Regions from separate parts of the Bradyrhizobium zaerense genome, predicted to be linked through region 2. Evidence: predicted binding sites of a transcription regulator. Region 2 holds the regulator's gene; the other holds the start of a gene.
What was found. Region 2 encodes LexA, which represses DNA repair genes until DNA is damaged. Its sites were predicted from a motif close to TGTTCNNNNTGTGTTCNG; they were not measured.
Positions count from the first base shown of each region.

Region 1: AB8Z38_RS20045 (ATP-dependent Clp protease adaptor ClpS) is a predicted target of LexA. The motif match lies at 5,042-5,059, and genes of this name have one in related genera.

Region 1 is NZ_CP165734.1:4,140,912-4,150,264, reverse strand. It holds gene AB8Z38_RS20060 (patatin-like phospholipase family protein) at 1-55, shown strand, start outside; gene AB8Z38_RS20055 (GntP family permease) at 59-1,510, shown strand; gene AB8Z38_RS20050 (tannase/feruloyl esterase family alpha/beta hydrolase) at 1,605-3,266, shown strand; gene AB8Z38_RS20045 (ATP-dependent Clp protease adaptor ClpS) at 3,290-5,008, opposite strand; partial or broken gene AB8Z38_RS20040 (DHA2 family efflux MFS transporter permease subunit) at 5,116-6,730, opposite strand; gene AB8Z38_RS20035 (HlyD family secretion protein) at 6,678-7,925, opposite strand; gene AB8Z38_RS20030 (TetR/AcrR family transcriptional regulator) at 8,015-8,719, shown strand; gene AB8Z38_RS20025 (MarR family winged helix-turn-helix transcriptional regulator) at 8,762-9,235, shown strand; gene AB8Z38_RS20020 (enoyl-CoA hydratase) at 9,248-9,353, shown strand, end outside.
Region 2 is NZ_CP165734.1:1,070,991-1,080,343, forward strand. It holds partial or broken gene gltX (glutamate--tRNA ligase) at 1-195, opposite strand, end outside; gene AB8Z38_RS05355 (glutamine--tRNA ligase/YqeY domain fusion protein) at 350-2,029, shown strand; gene AB8Z38_RS05360 (nuclear transport factor 2 family protein) at 2,037-2,423, shown strand; gene AB8Z38_RS05365 (DUF2171 domain-containing protein) at 2,533-2,766, shown strand; gene AB8Z38_RS05370 (ComEC/Rec2 family competence protein) at 2,861-5,158, shown strand; gene AB8Z38_RS05375 (hypothetical protein) at 5,338-5,769, opposite strand; gene AB8Z38_RS05380 (hypothetical protein) at 5,961-6,164, opposite strand; gene lexA (transcriptional repressor LexA) at 6,351-7,052, opposite strand; gene glp (gephyrin-like molybdotransferase Glp) at 7,229-8,440, opposite strand; gene AB8Z38_RS05395 (helix-turn-helix transcriptional regulator) at 8,545-9,353, opposite strand, start outside.

The sequences.
Region 1 (9,353 bases), 3.1 Mb from region 2:
GGATGTCGGCCAGCGCTCGACCGCCGATCTCGATGTGCTGCTGTCGGAGTGCTGAGACGTGGGTCTTCTCGGCATCCTCGTCGGGCTCGGCCTGCTGGTCCTGTTTGCCTTCCGCGGCTGGAGTGTTCTGCTGCTTGCGCCGTTCGCGGCGCTGGTCGCCGCGCTGTTCGGTGGCGAGCCGCTGCTCGCCAACCTGACCCAGGTCTTCATGGCGAATGCGGCGGGGTTTTTGGCGCAGTTCTTTCCGATCTTTCTGCTCGGCGCGGTGTTCGGCAAGCTGATGGACGACAGCGGGGCGGTGGCATCGGTCGCGGGCTTCATGGCGAAGCGTCTCGGCGAGCGGCGCGTGATCCTCGCAGTCGTGCTCGCCGGGGCGCTGGTCACCTATGGCGGCGTCAGCCTGTTCGTCGCCTTCTTCGTCATCGTTCCGATGGCCCGCTCGCTGTTTCGCGCCGCCGCGATTCCGCGCCGGTTGATTCCGGCGGCGATCGTGCTCGGCACCTCGACCTTCACCATGTCAGCTCTGCCCGGTACGCCGTCGATCCAGAATGCGATCCCGATGCCGTTTTTCGGCACGACGCCGTTTGCCGCGCCAGGCCTCGGCATCATCGCTTCGCTCATCATGCTCTGCGCGGGATTGTGGTGGCTGCATGGCGCCGAAGCCGCGGCGCGCCGTGCCGGAGAAGGCTACGGCGAGGACGTCCAGGGTACTGAACGCGCCGTCGATGACCAGCTGATTCGCGAGCTCGCAACCACCGCACGCGAGTTCGATCCGGCCGAGATGCGGCATGGACGGCGCAGCGAGACATCTTCTCCGCTGGCCGGTGCCATCCTGCCGCTGGCCGTCGTTGTTGCCGTCAACCTCCTGATGTCGCTGTTCGTGTTGCCGCGGCTCGATGTCGCGTATCTGAGCGAGCAGCGCTTCGGCGGTACGTCCCTGGCGGCGGTCGCAGGTGTGTGGTCGGTCAGCGTCGCACTCGGCGCAGCCATCGTCACCACGATCGTTCTGAACTGGGCCCGGCTTCCCTCGCTGCGGCAGAGCATGGACGCGGGCGCCAATGCGTCGGTTCTGCCGGCGTTCAGCGTTGCAAGCCTCGTCGGATTTGGTGCGGTGATCGCGGCGCTCCCGGCTTTCGAGGCGGTGCGCGATTGGGTGCTCGCGATTGAAGGCGGCCCGCTGGTGTCGCTCGCGGTTGCGACCAACATCCTGGCCGCGCTGACCGGCTCGGCCTCGGGCGGCCTGACCATAGCCCTGGACGCGCTTGGCCCGACCTATGTCGAGATCGCCGCGCGCACCGGAATCGACCTCGCGCTGATGCATCGTGTGGCGGTCATCGGCGCGGGGACGCTCGACATCCTGCCGCATAATGGTGCCGTGGTAAGCCTGCTGGCGATCTGTGGCCTGACGCATCGCGACAGCTATCTCGATATCGTGATGGTCGGCATCGTGACGTCGCTGCTCGCGCTGGTGGCCGTGATCGCCTTGGGCAGTGCGTTCGGATCGTTCTGACGGAAGCCCGGCAAGAGCGATTGACGCAAGGGCAAAGGTTTGCATTGAATGCAGCCAAGTCGGACCGAAAAAACGAGAAAGCCGGGTGGAAACGATGGCGCGAATGAGTGCAAAGCTGTGTGCGTTGCTCCTGGGGTCGGCGGCAGCGCTGAGTGCGGGTGGCGCGTCCGCGGCCACGCTGGCGGATGACGCCGACACGGTCTGCAAGGGCTTGGTTGGCGGCACTGACGCCGTGAAGATCGATTCCGCGGCGTTGCAGGCGCCGTCAGCGCTTGCCGTTGCCGAGCGCGGACCGACACCATCGGGACGCGTCACGCCGGCCAACCCGTCCTTCTGCAAGGTGCTCGGTCATATCGAGCCTGCCGACCCCAAAGCACCGCCGATCAAAATCCAGGTCAATCTTCCGCTCGAATGGAACGGGCGCTCCCTCCAATATGGCGGCGGCGGTTTCAACGGCGTGCTGATCACGGGGCTCTCGTTGCCGCCGGCCTATCCGTTCGACAAGCCGTCCCCGCTCGCGCGCGGCTTCGTCACTTACGGCACCGATTCCGGCCATGAATCCAAACCGGGCGAGCCGCCGCAGCTGTTCGCAATCAACGACGAAGCCTTCGAGAATTTCGCCCACCGCGCCTACAAGAAGGTGCGCGACGCCGCCGTGATGCTGATGCAGCGCGCCTACGGCAAGGCGCCGGTTAAGATGTACTTCATGGGTTCGTCCGAAGGCGGCCGCGAAGGCCTCACCATGGCGCAGCGCTATCCCGACGACTTCGACGGCATCCTGGCCCGCGTGCCCGTCATCAACTGGGTTGGCCTCCAGCATGCCGGCACCCGCTCGGGTCTCGTGACCATGGGCGAAGGCTGGATCAATCCGGCGCAGGTGAAGCTGGTCGGCGAGGCGGTGCGGACCGCTTGCGACAAGGCCGACGGCTCCGACGATGCGCTGGTGCAGGACCCCGTCGCCTGCAGGGCGGCGTTCAAGGTCGAGACGCTGCGCTGCAAGGCCGGCCAGAGCGGCGACCAGTGTCTCACCGATGCGCAGATCAAGGCGATCGACACCCTGCATGCAACGTACAAATTCCCGTTCGTGCTCGCCAACGGTCTCGACGATTACCCGGGTTGGGGCGTCTCCGGCGAAGACACGCCGGCATTTGGCCCGACCGGTGGCTGGGTCGCATGGTGGCTCGGCACCGCTCCACCGGCGCAGCCGCCCGCACCCAACAACGGCATCGCCTGGATCTACGGCGCCGGTGGCATTCAATATGTCTTCGCGCGCGATCCTAAGCTGGATGTCACCACCTACAAGGTGGAGGAGCACAAGGCGCGGCTGCTCGAGGTCTCGAGCCTGATGGATTCGACCGATCCCGATCTCAGCCGCTTCCGCGCCCGCGGCGGCAGGCTGATCATACTCGAACACATGGCCGACTATGCACAGAGCCCCTATGCCGGGATCCGTTATTTCGAAAGCGTCGAGCGCAAGCTCGGCAAGTCAGAGACGGCCGAGTTCGCGCGGCTCTACACCGCGCCGGGTGTCGACCATGTCGGCTCCGGCGCACCGGCCAATGTCGACATGCTGAGCACGCTGGTCGACTGGGTCGAGAAGGGCAAGGCACCCGGCGATCTCGAAGTCACCGAGCAGAAGGTCGAGGCGCCGTCGTTTGCGACGTTGCGCGCGCTGCCGCTGTGCCGCTGGCCGGCCTGGCCGCACTACAAGTCGGGTGCGGTGACGGAGGCATTGAGCTTTACCTGCGCGCCGTGAGGAACGGCGCGCTGCTCGCAGCGTCACCCCGCCGCCATGGCTTGTGCGCCGCCCAGCAATTGCGCGTTGAGCCGGCCGCCGGAGAACAGCATGTCGTCGAGCGCCTCGTCGATGTCGGCAGAGATCACGGAGCTGCCGCCGTCACGCGCGAGGCTCGCTTGCGCCAGTCGCCGCATCAATTCCTTGATGAAGGCGCAACTCGTGCCCTCGCTGCGCCGGGCCGCCTCGGCGACGACGGGGTCCTCGATCGGGAGAGCCTTGCCGTAGAGCCGGACCAGCTTGCCACGGCCGGTCTCGTCCGGCAGCGGCACTTCGATCGCCTGATCGATCCGGCCGGGGCGACCGGCCAGCGCGCCCTCAAGGTCCTCCGGCCGGTTGGTGGTCAGGACGAACAGGATGTCCGCATCCTCCTTCAGCCCGTCCATCTCGTTGAGCAATTTGTTCAGCATCGATTCCTCGCACGGGCCCATGTCGTCGCGGTCGCGGGCGATGAGATCGACATCCTCGATCACCACCATTGAGGGCTGGAGCAGCCGTGCCAGCCTCATATAGGCGCCGAGAAGGCCGATTTGCTCGGCCGTGATGATCAGCGTCGTATGTCCGGGCAAATGCGTTGCGAGATAGCGGATGGTGTGGGTCTTGCCGGTGCCGGGCGGCCCGTACAGCAAGATGCCCTTGCGCGTCGACTGACCCAGCCGGCGGAGCTGATCGCGGGTGTTGACGAAATTCAGCACGTTGCGATCGAGCAGGCGCAAGGTCTGCTCCGGCAGGATCACCTCGCTACGAGCGACCGGCGGCAATCGATGCACGGTGATGCCGCGCGAACGCCCGCGGTAATCGCTATCTGCGTCGAGTGAGAGAATCTTGCCGCGATAGGTACGCGCGGCCTGCACGGCCTCTTCCAGTTCACTGAAGCATTGCTGGACGAGGGCAGCGCCTGTGGACCCCGACGGCACCAGGATCTCAATCCGGAGTCCAGGCTCACGGCTATACTCGCGATGCGCGGAGAGCAAGACTGCGTAACGAAGATCATCCTGCTCGCACAGCCACAAGCCATTATCGAGGCACTTGACGGGGCTCTTCTCGCCAACGTCGACGTCGGAATATTGCAGCGGCGCAATCGCGACCGCATAGCGGCCGTCCTTGAGGAGTCGCGAAATCGACAGCGTTTCGTAGCGTTGCTCCTCGTTCAGCCCGAGCAAGCGGACGGCCTTGCCAAAGAGCCGGTCGATCCCTGCCTGGACGTCGACCCGCATATGCCCGGGAAACTGGCGGATCGTGGTCACGAGCTTGCTGCGCGCCATGCTGGCAAAGTGCCAATCGAGAACGTCGCAAGCAAAGTCGAAGTTCTCTTCCTGTTCGTTCGACGGCCCATCCGCCGCACGCATGCATTCGCTGCACAGCCAGACCGTGCGGTTGCCGATCCGCACGTCCGTCTGTCCCTCAGGCTTGCCACAGAGCTCGCAAGCAGTCTTGATCGCCTCAAGCGTGAGCTGCAGCCGGTGGCCGGCCAAGCCGATGGATTGTTGCGCAGATTTGAAAAGGGCTTCGGCGACGGATTGCGGGTAAGGTCCGCAAACCGCCTTTTCCTTCTGCTCGATCTGAGTGACCAGCGCGGTCGCTTCACGCTCTGATTTGCCGAAAACCTGGCGGAGCAGATCCGTCACGAATTGGTCCGGCGTATCGTCGTCATTATGAATGACGATCTGGGTCGGCTGGTTCTCGCCACACCTACTATTCATTACGGAAGATCTCCGGGACAATCTATGATTGAACGGAACGAATAGGGAACATAAAACAACACGGCCGTCAAGCCGACCGCCGTGATAAATTGAGATGAGCTCGAATTCTAATGCGCCGGGCCGCCGGCCGCCTTCACGCGCCGCGTCAGCAGCACCGCGATTGCGGCGAGCACCAGCACCACGCCGATGACGGCAAACGTGTCGGAGTAGCCCATCACCAGCGCCTGGCGCTTCACCGTCTTGCCGAGCGCGATGATGGCCTGCTCGCGCGCGGCGTTGGGATCCGGCACGCCATGGGCCATGAAGTAGTCGGTCATCTGCGCGATGCGGCTGCGGACCTCCTCGCGGCCGAGCGTGACCGACTGGCCGATGATATTGGAGTGGAATTGCTCGCGCTTGGAGATGATGGTTGCGAGCGTCGCCGTGCCGATCGCGCCACCGAGGTTGCGAAACATATTGCTGATGCCGGAGGCCGCGGCCGCATCCTGCGGCGCGATGCCGCCGGATAGCACCGAGGTCAGCGGCGTCAACACCATCGCTTGCCCGATCGCGCGCACGATGTTCGGGATCCAGAGCTGGTCGCCGGCATAGTCCGGCGACATTGCCGTGTTCATGAAGCAGCTGTAAGCGAAGATCAAAAAGACCGGTGATCGCGATATAGCGCGTGTCGAAGCGCTGCATCAGTTTGGGGATCAGGGGGATCAGCACCAGCTGCGGAAGACCGGTCCAGGCCAGCACATTGCCGATCTGCTCGGCATTATAGCCCTGCGCCTGGCCGAGATAGGCGGGCAGCATGTAGACCGAGCCGAACAGCGCGAAACCGACCATCGTCATCGCAATGGTGCCGAAGCCGAAATTTCGCTGCGTCAGCAGCCGAAGCCGGATCAGCGGCTTGTCGATCGTGAGCTCGATCGCGACAAACAGCGTCAGGCTGACGGCCGCGATCACGGCCAGCTTGATGATGAAGGGCGAGGAGAACCAGTCGTCCTTGTTGCCCTCCTCGAGGACGGCTTGAAGGGCCGACAGACCGATCGCCATGGTGACGATGCCGGCCCAGTCGCCCTCCTTCAGGAGGCTGAGCTGCATCTTCTGCCGCTCCAGAGTCAGAGAGAGCGCAGTCACCATGACGGCGGTCGGGATCACGTTGACGAAGAAGATGGTGCGCCAGCCGTAGTTTTCGGTGAAATAGCCGCCGATGGTTGGGCCGATCGCCGGCGCAAAGGTGACGGACAACGCGAAGATCGCGAGCCCGACCGGCTGTTGCGGCTTCGGCAGCTTGGTCAGCACCAGCGTGAACGCCATCGGGATCAGCACGCCGCCGGCAAAGCCCTGCAAACCGCGCATCGCGATCATCGACGGCAGATCATGGGTGAAGGCGCAGGCGACCGAGAACACGGCGAACAGCACCGCGCTCGCAAGCATGTAGCGGCGGAACGAGAACACGCGGCTCAAATAGTCGGTCAGCGGGATCACGATGATCTCGCCGATCAGATACGAGGTCGAGATCCAGGAGCCGTTGTCGGCGCCGGTACCGATGCCGCCTTCGATGTTGAGCAGCGAGGCATTGGTGATCTGGATGTTCAGGATCGCCATGAACGAGCCGATCATGGCGGCGAGCACGGCAATCCAGGTCGCGACGCTCGCGCGATTGGGATCCGCGACCGTGCGATCAGACGTCGCGGCCGGTGGTGCGGGCGTCGAAATTGAGAGGCTGTCTGACATGGCACGACCCTCCGGAAACGAGCTTTGCTTTGGGCGCTGCGGCCGCTTTGGCGGTCGGCGCGGTCGAACGTGTTGCGATGGTGGGGATCACGGACATGCCGGGCCGCAGCGCAATGGCGCCCCCGCGCCCGGCATCGAGCGCGATCTTGACGGGGATGCGCTGCACCACCTTGGTGAAATTGCCGGTGGCATTGTCGGGCGGCAGCAGCGCGAATTCCTGGCCGCTCGCGGGTGCAATGGAATCGACGTGACCGTGCACGAGCTGGCCCGGGAACATGTCGACCTCGATATCGACGGCCTGACCGGATCTCACGTTGGTGAGCTGGGTCTCTTTGAAATTGGCGACGACATACGCTCCATCAGTCGGCACGATCGCCATCAACTGCGTGCCGGCCTGCACGAACTGGCCGACGCGCAAGGAGCGATTCCCGACCACACCGTCGATCGGCGAGACGACATTGGTGTAGCCGAGGTTCAGTTCGACCTGATGCTGCACGGCCTCCGCGCGCGCGGCCGCCGCCCTGGCCTGCACGATCTCGGCCTTGAGCAGATCGATCTGCTTGAGGGCCGAGGCGAGATTGGCGGTATCACGCTCGAGCGTCGCCTGTGCCGAGGCGATGCGTGACTGCGCCTGCTGCGCGTTCTGCACGCTGCCGGAGCCCGTCGCGGCAAGATCGGTGTAGCGCTTGTTGTCTTGCGCAGCGAAGGTGAGATTGGCCTGATCGACATCGAGCGTTGCGCGCGCCGCCTTGATCACCGCCTGCTGCACGTCGAGCTGCGCTTCCTTGCTGGAGATGGTCGCGTTCGAGGCCTGAACATCGGCGCGGGCCTGGTCGAGTGCGACCCTGAAGTCGCGGTCGTCGATCCGTGCCAGCACCTGGCCGGCCTTCACATGCTCGTTATCGGCCACGAGGACCTGATTGAGATAGCCGCTGACCTTTGGCGCGATCGTAGTGTTGTCGGCCTTCACATAGGCGTCGTCGGTAGATACGAGGTACTGCCCGACGGTCCAGTAGTCGTAGCCGTACCAGCTGGCGCCGGCCAGCACGACGATCGCCGCCCCCGCCAGCAACAACTTGCGAAAATTGAGCTTTTCCCGACGGCCGGGGGACGTCGCCGCGGGCAGCACGCCCGCCGGGACGCTTGCGGGAACGGCGGTCTGGGCTGTGGCGGTTGGGGCGGTGTGCACGGTCATGACCGGCTCCTGATTTAGGAAACTTGACGATTTCCAAAATAGGACTAGCTTTGAGACTGTCAATGGAATGACAGGCATCATTTAAATACATGGCTCAGGCAAAATCGTCAGGAGCGAAATCTCCGGAGGCAAAGTCTTCAGAGGCAAAATCTTCTGAAGATTGCCGTCCGCGCGGCCGGCCACCGCTGCGCAGCGACGAGGAGACGAAACAGATCGTCCTGGAGGTCGCGCGGCACGCCTTTGCCGCGCACGGCTATGCGGCGACCAGCACCGAAGAGCTGGCGCGCAGCGCCGGCATCTCGACCAAGACGCTCTATCGTCTGTTTCCCGGCAAGGCGGTGCTGTTCGAGGCGATGTGCGCGGACCGGCTCGAGCGGCTGCTCTCCGATGTCAATCTCCGGGCACACGACGCGGTCGATATCGACGCGGGCTTGCGCGCCGCGCTGCTTGCCTGCGCCGATCTCGCGCTCGATCCGGAAGTCGTGGCGTTGCAGCGCATGGTGCTCCAGGAATCGGTTGCGTTTCCCGAACTCGCCGCGAATTTCTACAAGAACGGAATTTCCCGCACCGCCTCTACGCTCGCCGGATGGCTGCGCGCGCAGGTGAAGAAGAAGCTGATCGCGATCGACGATGTCGAGGAGGCTGCGGGTATGCTGATCGGCATGGTCGCTTCCGCACCGCAGCGCGCGGCGATCTACGGCGGCATGCCGCTGCCTTCGCGTCAGGATATCGAGCGGCGGGTGCGAAGCTGCGTCGCCTTCTTCCTCGACGGCTGCCGCCGCGTGTCGAACTAGAGCTCCTTTGACAAAGTTGTCGCCGCCGGCTATTTATTTCGCATGCGAAGTAATGCAGCGGCGGCGAAGCACCATCGGCTGATCTACCTGCTCAGCGTCGCGCAAAGGCGGTTGCAGCGTTGGATGGCGGCCCAGCCCTCGAGCGAGGTGACGCCTGCGCAGGCCGGACTCCTGTTCATCCTCGGCAAGCAGGACGGCAGTCTGATGGGCGAGGCGGGCACGGCGCTTGATCTCGGTCCTGCCGGCATCTCAGGGCTTGTCGATCGCACGGCGGCGGCTGGGCTGGTCGAGCGGCGCGCCGATCGCGAGGACGGGCGAGCCTGCCGGGTCTGGCTGACGCCGACGGGCCGGACCGCGCTGGCGCAAGCAAAGGCTTCGGCAGCCGAGATCAATGCAGCTCTGACCGACGGATTTACCGGTGCCGAGATCGATATCGTCGCGCGCTGGCTGAGCAGCATTCAGGACAAGTTTCCAAGAGACCCGACAAGAGACCCGACCACAGATGCAGAGCAATAACAGGAGAGAGCGATGACCGAGCATGTCCGGATCGAGAACAACGGCGGAATTCTCACCCTCGCGCTGGCGCGCCCCGACAAGAAGAACGCGCTGACCGATGCGATGTACGGCAAGCTCG
Region 2 (9,353 bases):
CCATTTGAGCCCGTCGAGGATGGCGCCAATCGCAGCCTCGGTGGAACGCTCGCGGTCGGTGTCCTCGATCCGGAGCAGCATCTTGCCGCCGTGCTTCTTCGCATAGAGCCAGTTGAACAGCGCCGTGCGGGCGCCCCCGATATGGAGGAAGCCGGTCGGGGAGGGTGCGAAGCGTGTGACGACGGAGGAGGTCATTCTTGGCAGGGCCTATGCATTGGAGGCGGTGGTATATAACAGGACCGGAGCATAACTAAAGCCCGGGAGCGGACCTGCCAGGCCTTGCTTAAGCCCTTGGCTCAGCCAAGCGAATTTGGCAGAAGGGCCGAAGATTTCCCGACAGGATTGCAGGATGAGCACAGAACCGGTGGCGAACGAGGTTGGGCGCGATTTCATTCGTGACATCATCCAGGCCGACCTCGACCAGGCCAAATACAGGGAGATCGTGACCCGGTTCCCGCCGGAGCCGAACGGCTACCTGCATATCGGTCACGCCAAGTCGATCGCACTCAATTTCGGCATCGCCCAGGAGTTTCCGGGCCGCTGCCATTTGCGCTTCGACGACACCAATCCGGTCAAGGAAGAGCAGGAATATATCGATTCGATCCAGGCCGATGTGCGCTGGCTCGGCTTCGACTGGGGCAAGAACCTGTTCTTCGCCTCCGACTATTTCGACCGCCTCTACGAATGGGCGGAGAAGCTGATCCGTGACGGGCTCGCCTATGTCGACGACCAGACCCAGGACGAGATCCGCGCCTCGCGCGGTACGTTGACCGAGCCCGGCAAGAACTCGCCGTTCCGCGACCGCTCGGTCGATGAAAATCTGGACCTGTTCCGCCGCATGAAGGCCGGCGAATTCCCGAACGGCGCGCGGGTGCTGCGGGCGAAGATCGACATGCGAGCGGGCAACATCAATTTGCGCGACCCCGTGCTGTACCGGATCCTGCACGCGCATCATCCGCGCACGGGCGACAAGTGGTCGATCTATCCCAGCTATGACTATGCGCACGGCCAGTCGGACGCGATCGAGGGCATCACGCACTCGATCTGCACGCTGGAGTTCGAGGATCACCGGCCGCTCTACGACTGGTTCATCGAGAAGCTACCGGTGCCGTCGAGGCCGCACCAGTACGAATTCGCACGGCTCAACCTCACCTACACGCTGCTGTCGAAACGCGTGCTGACCCAGCTCGTGCGCGAAGGCCATGTCGCGGGCTGGGACGATCCGCGCATGCCGACCATGGCGGGGATGCGCCGCCGCGGCGTACCGCCGGCGGCGCTGCGCGAATTCGTCAAGCGCATCGGCGTTGCCAAAGCCAACAGTGTCGTCGATGTCGGCATGCTGGAGTTCTGTATTCGCGAGGAGCTGAACCGCACTTCGCAGCGGCGCATGGCGGTGCTGCGGCCGCTGAAGGTCGTGATCGAGAACTATCCGGAAGGGCAGGTCGAGGAACTCGACGCCATCAATCATCCCGACGATCCCTCGGCCGGCACGCGCAAGATCACGTTCGGCCGCGAACTCTATATCGAGCACGACGACTTCATGGAGAACCCGCCGAAAAAGTTCTTCCGGCTGTCGCCGGGCAACGAGGTGCGGCTGCGCTACGCCTATTTCGTCAAGTGCACCGGCGTGATCAAGAACGCCAGCGGCGAGGTGGTGGAGCTGCGCTGCAGCTACGATCCCGCGACCAAGGGCGGCAATGCGCCCGACGGCCGCAAGGTCAAGGCCACCATGCACTGGCTCTCGGCGGCGACCTCCAAGCCTGCGGAAATCCGCATCTACAACCAGCTCTTCGCCAACCCGAGCCCGGACGCCTCGAACTTCGCCGCCGATCTCAACCCGCAGTCGCTGGAGATATTGTCCGACGCCCGGGTCGAGGCCTCGGTCGCCGAAAGCAATGCGACCGAGCCGATGCAGTTCGAGCGGCAGGGCTATTTCGTGCGCGACAAGGACTCCACGCCCGGCAAGCCCGTGTTCTCGCGAACCATCGGTCTGCGCGACACGTTCGCCAAGGAAGTCGCCAAGGGCTGAGGCGCATATGAGCAACGAAGCCGACGAAATCGTTTCCGCGATCATCGCGAAATGGTGCGCCGGCTTCGCCAGGCTCGATGCCGCCGCGCTGTCGTCGCTCTATTCGACCAACGCGTTCTTCTTCGGATCAAACCCAAGACTCTACCGGGGCAGGGACGGCGTTGCCGAGTACTTCAACGGCCTGCCGCGATGGCGCAAGCCGAGCGCGGCGTTTTCCGAGGTGCAGGTGGTGCGGGCGGGGCCGGACTTGATCAACATGGCTGCGACCATCTCGTTCGACCTCCCCGGCGAGCGACCCGATCTCATCGTCAAGATGAGCTGGGTCATCATCCGCGAGGCCGGCGACTGGAAGATCGTCAATCACCACGCCTCGTCGCAGGCACCGCTGATCTAGCCTCGTAATTGGGTGTCGTCATTCCGGGCTCGCGCCGATAGGAGCCCCGGAATCCCGGCAGAACCGAACCGCGTCTCACGCGTTGATCGGGTCCAGAAGAGGATCCCCCATGCAGAACATCGCTGAACATATGGAAGTCATCGGCGCCGATGGCGTCCACATCGGCACGGTCGACAAGATCGAGGGCAATCGCATCAAGCTGACCAAGAAGGACAGCGGCGAGGGTAGCCACAAGGGCCATCATCACTTCATCGACAAGGGCCTCGTCGCCGACGTCGAGGGCAACAAGGTCCGGCTCTCCGCCAAGGCGGATGTGGCCGTGACGATGGAAGAGGAAAAGTAGGCTTTTAAGCCGTTCGTTCCTGATCTGTACCGCTATTCGCCTGCCTACACGTTCCGGTAGCTTCGAGCTCCGTTGCGTATTGTCAGGTGTAACGATGGCGGAGCCCGGGCGGCCAGTACGCTCCCAAGGGATCGCACAAGGGATCGCGGGAACTTGGCCCGTGGGCCGCCCCGCGTCCGCCGGCGGCTTTGCGCCAGCGGGCTTCGGCGTCTGGCCTTCACTGGTCGAGACGCTGCGCGAATGGGGGCGGGCTGAGGCCGGCGCCGGGCGGCTGTTTCCCTGGGTCCCCATCGCCTTCGGCTGCGGGATCGCGCTCTATTTTGCCGCCGATCGTGAGCCGGTGCTTTGGGTCGTAGCCGCGACCGCGGCCGTGCTCTCGCTCGGCGCTATGCTGTTGCGGCGAGGCCGATTCTTCGCGCCAGCCATCATGATCGCGGCGGTCGCGGCCGGCTTTGCGATGGCGACCTGGAAGACCGCGCGCATCGCTCATGCCGTGCTGGCAAAGCCGCTCTATTCCGTGTCGCTGTCGGGCTTCGTCGAGACGCGTGACATCCGTGAGCGCACCGACCGGTTCGTGCTCCGCGTCACCGCGATGGAGACCCAACGCGGCGACATCCAGCTGGAGCGTGTACGGCTGTCGGTGCGCAAGGGGACGGCCCCCGAAGTCGGCAGCTTCGTGCAGTTGAAGGCGCGGCTGATGCCGCCGCTCTCGCCATTGCGGCCCGGCAGCTACGACTTCTCGCGCGACATGTTCTTCCAGGGCATCGGTGCCTCCGGTTTCGCGATGGGGGCAATCACGGTGGCGCCCCCGCCCGAAGCCGGGGGCATCAGGCTGCGCTACGCCGCAATGATGCAGGGGCTGCGCGACGCCATCGACGCACGCATCCGTGCCACCCTCGACGGCGACAACCGCGCCATCGCGACCGCGCTGCTGACCGGACGTCGTGACGCGATCACCACGCCCGTCAATGATGCGATGTTCATCTCGGGGCTCGGCCATGTGCTGTCGATCTCGGGTTACCATATGGCCGTGGTCGCCGGCGTCGTGTTCTTCGCGGTGCGGGCGCTGCTCGCGCTCATTCCGGGATTGGCCGCCGCCTTCGCAATCAAGAAATGGTCGGCGGCGGCCGCACTGTTCGCCGCCGCGTTCTATCTCCTGCTGTCGGGCGCGGAAGTGGCCACGCAGCGATCGTTCTTCATGACGGCGGTGGTGTTGATCGCCGTGATCGTCGATCGCCGCGCCATTACTTTCCGCACCCTGGCGGTGGCAGCCCTGATCGTGCTTGCGGTCGCGCCGGAGGCGCTGGTGCATCCGAGCTTCCAGATGTCGTTCGCGGCAACGCTGGGGCTGGTGGCGCTGGTGCAGGTCGGCATGCCGAACCTGTTTGCCTCGCCGGATCATTCGACCACTGCGCGGATCGCGATGTGGGGCGGGCGCGAGATCGCGATGCTGTTCATGGCCTCCATGATCGCGGGGCTTGCGACCACGCCCTACGCAGCCTTCCACTTTCACCGCGTCACGCCGTACGGCGTGCTCGCCAATCTCGGCGCCATGCCGGTGGTTTCGGCGCTGGTGATGCCTGCCGGGCTGTTGGGATTGCTTGCGGCGCCGTTCGGACTGGACGGCGTGTTCTGGTGGCTGATGGGGATCGGCATCGATTGGATGATTGCGGTCACGCGATGGGTCGCGGCATTGCCGGGCGCGGTCGGCCATATCGGCGCCTTCGGCACCGCGCCCCTGGTCGCGGCGAGCCTCGGGCTCGTCCTGATGGGATTGTTGCGCACGCCGCTGCGTTGGTCGGGCGCGCTGGTGCTGCTGGTTGCGATCCTTTGGGGCTTGTCCGTCCGGCAGCCCGACATCCTGATCGCCGGTGACGGGCAGAGCGTCGCGGTGCGGGGCAGGGACGGGCAGCTGCATCTGATCAGGATGAACAAGGACAGCTTTCTGCTGAAGGAATGGCTGGCGGCCGACGCCGATCCGCGTGATGCCGGCAGCGCGTCGCTGGCCGATGGCGTCTCGTGCGACGATTTGGGCTGCGTCACGCCGCTCGCCGACGGGCGCCTGGTCGCAGTGGCGTTGCGCATCGACGCGCTGGCCGATGATTGCAATCGTGCCGCGCTGGTGGTGATCGCCCGGCCGGCGCCGCCGGATTGCACGGCGATGGTGGTCGATCGGCAGCGTCTCGCAAGCCAAGGCGCGCTCGCGCTGATGCGGCGTGGTGATGGTTTTGCCGTTCAGGCGGTGAAGGCAAGGGGCGCAGACCGTCCCTGGTCGCCGGCTGCCGCAGGCGCGGCGGATTATGATGGCAGCCTTGCGCCGAAGACGAAGACAGCCTCTCCCCGGAGCAATGACGCAACGCCGTCCGAGGCCGATCTCCAAGCCGAGGACTGAAAGCCGAGGGCTGGATTTGACCTCTCAGCCGATCGTCAGGCCGGAATGGCTGGCCGTCCGACATGCGGCGGGCGGATCACTCGATCGGCTTTGCGAGACGCAAACCGCTCCACTTCGCCGGCCTCGGCCGGCGATGGGCATTTCAATCCGGGCCTCGACCCCTCGTTGGGTCGGCGGCGTCAGCCGATCGGCAGGCGGGTGATCGTTGGCTGCCTGTCGGCGATCTCTGGCTTTTGCTCCCGCTCGCCGAGCGGCTGGGTCACCGGCAATTGCAGCACGGTGGCGCGCTGGCCTTCGACGAGCTGCGTCACCAGCACGTATTTGCCGTCCGGAAATTCGATGGCGTCGTGATGGCGATCGGGAATGTGCGGATCGACCTTGCCGAACTTGCCGACGCGGGAGTTGATGGTGCGCGTCCAGATCCAGCGATTGTCGTATCGGACGCTGTCGGCGAAGGCGAGCTCCGTTCCCGGCAGCAGGCAGACCGCGACCGACATATCGGCTTCGGAGGCGAAGCCGCGCGTCGAGGTGCCGCGGAAAGTTGTCGTGACGATTGTCTCGCCGACTTCTGCGGGACGCGTCGCGACGGCGTGCAGGCTGTAGTCACACATCGGGGTGCTCCTCAATCAGGATAGCGACCCGCGCCTCTTCTGAGGCGCAGGCCTCTATCAGAGTAGAAGCCTGCAAGCGTCTGCTTGGTTGTGGGCAAATCTGCGGCTTGGTCCGCGCGCTGCAATCACAATATCTTTTTCAATTGCGCGAGGAACAAAGCCTGCTCCCGTGCATTCGGGCAGTTTCGCCATTAGCGGCCAGCGGGCGCCGACCAGCCGGAATATTGCCAGGCCCGTTGCGACGGCTGCTCGACCGCGTTGCCGGCATTTCGGAATTGCTCGCTCGTCGCCAGTGGCACTTTGCGGACGCGGGGCTGCGTTTGCGCCGCGAGGGCTTGCGACGCTGATGCTGCGATCAGCGCCATCGCGACAGTGCTCAGAAAGATGTTGCGCATGGTTGTCTCCTCGGTCTCTCAAAGGCCTGCGAAGCGGTGCGCGCTTCGTCGCGGCGTGCCGAGGATGTAGCGCCGGAGGGGTGGCCGGATAATCTGCGCAAAACCAGAAAGACTATCCAGCCGGAGCGGACAATCGTCCGCTCCAATCGCTCGTGCGCGGCGGCCGACCGACCGTCCGCAGCCGGCTCAATACTTCCGGTAAAGCCCGATCAGCTTGCCCTGAATCTTCACCCGGTTGGGCGGCAGGATGCGAACCTCATACGAGGCGTTCGCCGGCTCGAGCGCGATCGAGGCGCCGCGGCGCCGGAAACGTTTCAGCGTTGCCTCCTCGTCGTCGATCAGCGCCACAACGATGTCGCCGGTATCGGCGCTCTCGTTACGCTGGATCAGCGCCATGTCGCCGTCGAGGATACCGGCATCGACCATGGAATCGCCGCGCACTTCGAGCGCGTAGTGCTCACCGGAGCCGAGCATGTCAGGCGGCACGCTGATGGTGTGGCTGCGGGTCTGCAACGCTTCGATCGGCGTACCGGCCGCGATCCGGCCCATCACGGGCACCGCGACGGGGCGCTCGCCGTCATCCGCCGACCCGCTGGAGCTCGCGCGGACCTTGCCGAGATTGCCCTCGATGACGCTGGGCGTGAACCCGCGGCGGCTGCCGGCCGCGGCCTGAAGCTCCGGCAGCTTGATCACCTCGATGGCGCGGGCGCGGTTGGGCAGGCGCCGGATGAAGCCGCGCTCCTCGAGCGCGGTGATCAGGCGATGGATGCCCGATTTCGAGCGCAGATCGAGCGCGTCCTTCATCTCGTCGAAGGAGGGCGGCACGCCGCTTTCCTTCAGCCGCTCGCTGATGAACCGCAGAAGCTCGTATTGTTTGCGCGTTAACATCTCGACCAAATTCCCCCGGTTGATGTCGTTCGATTCCGAGACGCTGAGTTCAGCGATGAGCCGCTACATGCTCGAAACAAATCATGAACGGACACTATATGTTCGATATGTGTTCCGCAACTGGTTAATTTAGCGTGAACGCGACAAACTTCGCGGAACGCGAGCGAGCGACGCGTTCAGACCGGCAATCGCAGCACCTCGCAGCGCGTGCCTGCCTCGGCCTTCGGCGCAAACGGCGCACGTACGAGAAGTGCCTGTGCGGCAGCCAGATTCGCGAGCAGCGAGGAATCCTGATGACTCACGGGATGAGCGATGAGGGTGCCGTCGTCGCGCAATTCAAGGCGCGCGCGAAGATAGTCCTCGCGCTGGTCGTTGGCACCGACATCGCGGCCGAGCACGGCGCGTTCGCGACGGTGGTGAATCACTTCGCGGCCCGAGAGCGCGCGAATCAGCGGCACCATGAACAGGAACGCACAGACGTAGGACGACACGGGATTGCCGGGCAGGCCGATCACGCGCATCGCGCCGAGCTGACCGTGCATCATCGGCTTGCCCGGGCGAATCGCGATCTTCCAGAACGCCATCGAGATGCCTTCGGCCTCGAGCGCCGGCTTGACCAGGTCGTGGTCGCCAACCGAGGCGCCGCCGGTGGTGATCAGGACGTCCGCCCCGCTGTCGCGGGCGCGGCGGATGCCGGCCGTGGTCGCCTCAACCGTGTCGGCGGCGATGCCGAGGTCGATGGTCTCGGCGCCTTCGCTGCGCGCGAGCGCGTGCAGGGCATAGCCGTTGGAATAAACGATCTGACCCGCGCCGGGGGTGACGCCGGGCATCACCAGCTCATCGCCGGTTGCGAGGATCGCAACTCTCGGCCGGCGGCGGACGGGCAGGCGCGGGTGGTTCATCGCGGCCGCGAGCGCCAGGTCACGCTCGGTGAGTCGGGTTCCTCGCTTCAGCAGCAAATCGCCTTCGCGAAAATCGACGCCGGCCAGGCGGATGTGCCGTCCGATGAGGGCGGCTTCCTTGATCGTGACGCGCTTGCCCTCGACCGCAGTATCCTCCTGGATCACGACCGCATCCGCGCCATCGGGAACGACGCCGCCTGTGAAAATCCGTACGGCTTCGCCAGCGCCCACCGTTCCCGCGAACGGCTGGCCGGCTGCGACCTCGCCAATCAGATTGAGCTGTGCATCGATCCTGGCCGCGTCGGCGGCGCGCACTGCGTAGCCGTCCATGGCCGACATCGCCTGCGGTGGCTGCGTACGGCGCGCCGCGAGATCGCGCGCCAGCACCCGGTGCCAGGCCTCGTCGAGCGCAACCATCTCTTCCGCCAGCGGCTCTGCGCCGGCAAGCACCGCGGCAAGCGCGTCGGAAACCGGCATGAGGGCCACGGTGAAAACTCCTGCTCGGGCAATACGACAATCGGGTCGCGGCAAGCGTTCTAGCCGACAGTGGCCGTCGAGGCAAAACGGACGTGCATGCGCGTGGACGCAGCTTATCTATGGAGCAATAGCCGCACCAGTTCGGCCTGCCGGTTCACGCCCGTCTTGTCGAAGATTTTCGACAAATGGCTGCGCGCGGTTCCGTCGGTGATCCCTAGCCGTTCCGCCGTCGCTTTGCGGCCGCCGCCCTTGACGATCTCGAGCGCAAAGGCGGCTTCGGCACGGGTGAGGCCGTAACGCGTGCGCAAAGCGTCGAGTCTTGATCTCGCGTCCGGCTCGGGGTCGGTGATGAGCACCATCGCGCTCGATCGCCAGCCGGAGGCAAGCGGCACCGAACTCTCCGCCCAATCTGTGCCGACTGGCGTCACCTGCACGTGCAGCGGCATGCGGCCTGGATGCCGCCGCAAGCTCATCTCGCCGCCGATGCGATCGGGATGATCGATGCTGCACGAGCCGATCAGTGATTGCAGAGAGCGGCCGTCTTCGCTGTTGATGGCGCTCAGCGCGCCTGCCTCAAGCACGATGCTCTCGGCGGCATCGAGCCATTCGCGCGCGCGGCGATTGACGAAGATCGGGCGCGCCTCAGCGTCTGCGAGAACGAAGCCGTGGTCTAGCCCATCCAGTCCCGCTAGCGCAGCGCGGCCGGTGACGTCGAGCTGGTGGGTACGCCGCTGGATGGCAACGGCGCGTACGAGATGCTGCGCCAGCGTCGCAAACAGCCGCCGTGCGTTATCGTCATATGAAGGCAAATTGGACGGCCGGTGGCTGGTCAGGATGCCCGTGGCGTTATGATCGACCAGCAAATTCGTCGTCAACGGCTCGGTATCGAAGCCGGCTGGCTGCCACCATTCGTTGTAGTAGT